Regions from separate parts of the Paenibacillus sp. FSL R7-269 genome, predicted to be linked through region 1. Evidence: riboswitches for the same ligand, from Rfam matches in the RefSeq annotation. Region 1 holds a riboswitch; the other holds the start of a gene.
What was found. Region 1 has a riboswitch for cyclic di-GMP ahead of C162_RS36295 (choice-of-anchor A family protein). Riboswitches for the same ligand answer to the same signal wherever they lie in the genome.

Region 2: another riboswitch for cyclic di-GMP. It lies ahead of C162_RS08875 (PA14 domain-containing protein); the one in region 1 lies ahead of C162_RS36295 (choice-of-anchor A family protein).

The regions. Positions count from the first base shown of each region.
Region 1 is NZ_ASPS01000144.1:77,751-80,887, forward strand. It holds gene C162_RS32920 (ASCH domain-containing protein) at 1-27, shown strand, start outside; gene C162_RS32925 (hypothetical protein) at 390-770, opposite strand; cyclic di-GMP riboswitch class I at 1,522-1,614, shown strand; partial or broken gene C162_RS36295 (choice-of-anchor A family protein) at 1,696-3,137, shown strand, end outside.
Region 2 is NZ_ASPS01000019.1:60,799-63,935, forward strand. It holds gene C162_RS08870 (sugar phosphate nucleotidyltransferase) at 1-1,084, shown strand, start outside; cyclic di-GMP riboswitch class I at 1,223-1,303, shown strand; gene C162_RS08875 (PA14 domain-containing protein) at 1,318-3,137, shown strand, end outside.

The DNA.
Region 1 (3,137 bases):
TATCCTGTGCTGGAAGAGGAATTGTGAATTTCCTGACGATATTTTGAAGAAAAATTGCTCCGGATTGGCTGCCGGCTGGTATAATTGGGATATTCGGCGGGAAATCTTCCTATATATAAGGATAGTTGTGCTCTGAGGCGGTCTACCGCTGGAGAGGGGCAGGAATGCCGGGAAGGGGCGTATGCATAATAGATGGGAAGCCTTCTAATTGCATGGCTTTGTATGCTTTGTTTGTTTCTTGCGTTCAGGGATCAGGTCAGCCGTAGAATCTTGTACCCGGTAGCTGTGGTGGTTATATGCGGCACGTTGGGGTATTGGACGTTGTTAATGTAATTGCATCCGGGTGATCATTTAATGCAGAAGTCTTCCGCTTGCGGCAGGCTTCTTTGTTATCCTTGCTTCGGGCCGCCCTGCGCCGTCTTCTCCATACCCAGATACCTGTGCATATGCAGAGTGGCCTGGGCGGCAATCACGTCATCCAGCAGCAGCATCCGCTCGTGATAACCCCTGCAGACGAATTTGGCTTCAACACCCGCCTCCAGCCGATTCTGTTCATAGACCCTCAGACCACGGGCGCGCATCCCGGCACGGACCTCCCGCAGATCGGCAGAAACGGCATGGACTGCCCTCTGGATGACCTCCAGATAAGGCGCAGGCGTGCGAAGCTCTGAGGATATAGCAGAAGCATCGCGCTCGAAGGCGGATAGAATAAGCGGCAGCAAAATATAGGATTTGACCAGCAGGTTATCCTGGCTCTCTGCTCTATGCATCCCTCTCAACCCCTCAAAGAGAACGTATATTCGCATTGTAACTCATCCTTCAAAAAATAATCAATGGGTTTTATAAATTAACTCAAATAATGTGACATTTTTCACAATAAAATCAAATGAATTATTTTATATTAAAATTGAAATATTAAAGATTGAAAAATAAATCAGCTCAAAGGAGAATGGCAATGAGTCATGAAGGAAGTCTCCGCCGTGGTTTAGTATTCGGGATCATTCTAAGTGTTCCGCTCTGGGTATCAATGATTGGCTGGATTCAGCTGTTTGGGTCCGCCTAGGCGACATTTTATTCAAAATATATGAATTCTATTAGCAGGTGTCGTCCTTATGGGCGGCACTTTTTTTCGGGGCTAAGATTCCCATAAATAGGGGGGATTACATTGAACAGAAGCGAAATGGGAGGGGAGATGGGCTTCGGGTGATAAAAATAGGACAAATGCATCAAATTTTAATAATATAAATTGATATAATTATAGAAAAGCGGGATAAACGGCTACAGCCAATTCTCTGATTTCTCGACTTTTTTCGTCAATAGATAAAAAAGAGACTCGTCTCTTAACCCTTATGGTACAAGGGATCAAAGAGGAACCTTCGCAAAAAATAATTTCAAAAAATATACTGGGAATGGATTGACAACAGGGTGGGGGAGCGGATAAACTAAAATAGTACAAAAGTAACAAATGTCATAGACTCAACAACGAATTTACATAAGCAAATCTCAATTTCATACCGAAATCATGTACAAACGCAAACCGTATCGAAAGAACGGGACGCAAAGTCAGGAATCTACTGTCTCTAAAGTTGAGGCTAGGGTCGTCCGGCCGCCGTGAAGCTAACCCTTCGTGGCGGTCTTTTTGTTGTTATAGTTGCGTGACAGATTCATAGAATAGTAACTAGGAGGTGTGGACTATTGAAAAAAAGAGTGCGTAAAACAGCCGCCATCATTATGGCTGGCCTATTGACCTTATCCAGTGCTTTTACGTGGGGGACGGATGTTAGAGCAGCTTCAGGGGTGCCGTATACGCCAACACCGGTTTTAGGAGTCGCAGGGAATTTTAATGCTTTTATCCTCGGGGATTTTGCACAGAGCAATGATCAGATTGAGGGCCGCCTGGCAGCGGCAGGGAACATTACCCTCTCCGGAGGTTACGGAGTAGCAAGAGCATACAGTGGTGCTGCGCCGACGGATGTACTTGTGGCCGGTAAGAATTTTGTACATTCAGGCAGTGGAGAGATCTATGGAAATGTGGTATTTGGGGATAGCTTTACAGCCAATGAGCCTGGTGTCAACATTAGAGGCGGGAAGAAAAATGCCAGCCCGATTGATTTTGCAGCCGAGCGGGAGTTTCTAATCTCGCGTTCCACAGAGTATGGGGCCTTGGCCGACACGAATGAGATTGGCAATAATCATTATGGACAGCTTACGATAAATGCACCAGATCGCTTCAATGTGGTTCATCTGGATGCCGCGACACTGGCGAGTACGAATTATATTCAGTTCAACATTGCCCAGAACGCTACGCTGATTATTAATATAAGCGGGCCTACAGTCAATGTGCCGAGCTTTTCAATGAAGGACGGCAGAGCCAGTCAAGTATTGTTCAACTTTTACGAAGCCTCTGAGGTGAATATCGCTTATACCTCATTCTACGGGACGATCCTCGCACCTAGAGCGGATGTTCATTATGCCGGAGCAGAGCTTTACGGGACCCTGATTGCAAAATCTTTTCGCGGCGGGGTTGAGATGCACCTTGGGATGTACGAGGGAGAGGGGCCGCCGCCGAGTCCGACGCCGACCGCAACGCCGACCCCTAGTCCATCACCGACACCAACTGTGAAGCCTACACCGACGGTAACGCCGACACCGACTGTGAAGCCAACACCGACGGTAACGCCAACACCGACGGTAACACCAACACCGACAGTAAAACCAACACCGACGGTAACGCCGACACCGACTGTGAAGCCTACACCAACGGTAACGCCAACACCGACAGTGAAGCCTACACCGACCATAAAACCGTCACCTACACCTGTGTGCACTCCAACTCCAAAGCCGACACCAACCGTGAAGCCGACGCCAACGCCGACTGTGAAGCCGACGCCAACACCGACAGTGAAGCCGACGCCAACACCAACCGTGAAGCCAACGCCAACACCAACCGTGAAGCCAACGCCAACACCAACCGTGAAGCCAACGCCAACACCGACAGTGAAGCCAACACCAACGCCAACAGCGGTGCCAACACCAACGCCAACAGCGGTGCCAACACCAACGCCAACAGCGGTGCCAACACCAACGCCAACGGCAGAGCCAACACCAACGCCAACAGCGGTACCGACACCAACGCC
Region 2 (3,137 bases), on a different contig from region 1:
CTACCTCTATTCCATCGCAGGGGTTTCCCCAAGCGAGACCGTGGCGATTCTGCCGGTGGACCCATACGTGGAATCCTCCTTTTTCGAAACGGTACTGCAACTGGAGAACACCATGCTGGTGAGCGGGGCGAACCTGGCGCTGATGGGCGTAGTTCCCGAGCATGCTTCGGAGAAATACGGCTACATTATTCCAACGGGTGCAGATGCGGGAGCGAATGGTTATCTGCAGGTCAGCCACTTCCAGGAGAAGCCGGACCGTGTGCAGGCCGAGGAGCTGATTAGCCAGGGGGCTCTCTGGAACTGCGGGGTGTTCGCTTTCCGTCTGGGTTACCTGCTGGATATCCTGCAGCGCAAAGGGCTGCCGCTTAATTATGAGGAACTGCAGAAGCAGTATAAGCTGCTGTCTTCCATCAGCTTCGATTACGAAGTGGTAGAGAAAGAAGAGAACATCGTCGTACAGCCGTATGCCGGATTCTGGAAGGACCTGGGTACCTGGAACACCTTGACCGAGGAAATGACCAGCAACCATGTCGGCAAAGGCTTTGTGACCGCTGACTCCGAGGGGACCTGCCTCATTAACGAGCTGGATATTCCGATTACCGTGATCGGGGCGAAGGATCTGATTATCGCTGCCAGCCCGGACGGCATTCTGGTGACGCACAAGACTGAGAGTCCGCGGATCAAGGAAGTGCTGAAGTCTTTTGAACAAAGACCGATGTACGAGGAGCGCCGCTGGGGCCACTACAAGGTGATAGATTATGTAAAGTATGACGAAGGCAACGAGGTGCTGACCAAGCGGATTTTCATCAATGAGGGCAAAAATATCAGCTATCAGCTGCATCACAAACGCAGTGAAATCTGGACCTTCGTCAGCGGGGAAGCCAGCATTGTCATCAATGAGAAGATGCATACGGTGAAGGCAGGAGATGTGGTGCGGATACCGGAAGGGACCAAGCATGCCATTCTTGCTCTTACCGATGTGGAGTTCATTGAGGTGCAGACGGGGTCGGAGCTGGTAGAGGAAGATAACATCCGTATTACTCTGGACTGGGAGGATATAGCGCTACATCAGTTCATTTCGTAGGTCTAACTTATCTATTTAACCATTTGTTACAGAATCAAAACAGGTACTCGGAACTATTTATTCGGAGAAATTCGCGTTTGCTCTACAAAAAAATTGCATAAAGACGATAATTTACGGTAAGAGGGATTGATCCTTCCAAAACGACAAAGGCAAACCTGATCGAAAGACAGGGACGCAAAGCTATAGGGCCTTCGCAAGAGTGGCAGCCTGGCTACCGAAAGGAAGAGAATATTGTGAAAACTTACCGTAAGTCTCGTTTGCTCTGCGCTGTGCTGTCGCTGGCCGTGGTATTGTCTGCTGTACCTGTGGGACTGGGAATCGCCCCTTCCACCGTCAAGGCTGCCTCCTCTGAAGGAGCGCCGGTGAACCCTAACGCCTCAGCGGAGGCGGTCAAGCTGCTGAACAATCTGTATGATATCTCGGGAAATGGAATCATTACAGGCCAGCATGACTATTTCGAGAGTCCGGATGAGCTGAGCAACAAGCTGAAGGGAACAAGCGGACAATACGCAGCACTGCATGGTTATGAGCTGGGAGCAATCGGTGGGCAGAGTGAGAGCGGAGTAGCTGCACAACGCAAAAATATCGTCTGGAGTGCGACGAACTGGTCCAGAGCGGGCGGCATTGTCGCCATGACCTTCCACCAGAATCTGCCAGGCACCAAGTACGAATGGTCCAATGTGCAGAAGCCGATCACCCAGGCGCAATTTAACAAATACGTAACCCCCGGAACGCCAGAGTATAATGCACTGATCACCGATCTGGATAAAGTAGCGGTCTCTCTGAAAAGCCTGCGGGATGCTAAGGTTCCGATCCTCTGGAGACCTTACCACGAAATGAACGGCGGCTGGTTCTGGTGGGGGAAGAAAGATAATTTTACAGCCCTGTGGAATATTATGTATGACCGGTTCGTGAACGTTCATCAGTTAAATAATCTGCTCTGGGTATGGAACCCGAATGCGCCTAATGCAAGCTCCGATCCCTATCCACGGACTTATCCGGGTGCGGACAGAGTGGATGTGCTGGCAGCAGATATATATAATAACGACTACTCCAATAAATATCATGATGATCTGACCAGCCTGGCTGGCGGCAAACCGATCGGCATCGGCGAGAACGGTGAAATGCCAAATATATCGAAGCTAAAGCTGAACCAGCAGAATTACGTGTTCATGATGAACTGGGGCAAGATGCTCTATGAGAATAACAGCACGGCGACAATCAAGAATTTCATGAATGACAGTTACACACTAACCCGTGACCAATATAAGGCCTGGTCTGCTCCGGCGGCGGCTCCTAAGCCAATCGCAACGCCAACGGCAACGCCGACGCCTACAGTATCACCGACACCAACAGCAACACCGACACAAACCGCAACACCGACGCCAACGCCGACGGCAACACCAACCGTTGCGCCGACTCAGAAGCCGGTCCCAACCTTCGGCGACCCGGAGAGTAAGCCTGGCCAGAATGGCCTGCTTGGAGAATACTTCAAGAACATGACGCTCTCGGGGACACCGGTTATGGTGCGTAACGATGATGTCATCAGCTTCAATTGGCGTCAGGGGACTCCTAATGCCGCACTGGGCGTAGATTACTTCTCAATTCGCTGGACCGGACAGATTAAGCCGGCTTACAGTGAGACTTATCAGTTCTATACTACATCGGATGACGGTATCCGCTTGTGGGTGAACGGCACACCGGTCATTGACAGCTGGGTCAAACAGAGCGGAACTGCCCGCACAGGAAGCATAGCCTTAACTGCCGGGCAATTGTACGATATCAAAGTAGAGTACTATGAGAATGCTGGCGATGCCAATGTCCATCTGATGTGGCAGAGCCCTAGCCAGGTGAAGGGAACCGTACCTGCAAGTGCGCTTTTCTCCAGAGCAGGCAACATATCCATACCTGTTCCGGCTGCAACAGCAGTACCGACAACGGTACCAGCAGCAACAGCAACGCCGGCACCAGTAACAACACCAACACCAGCAGCGACACCAACACTGACGCCAGTACCGGCACCAACGCCGACAGCAGCACCGACACCAACGCC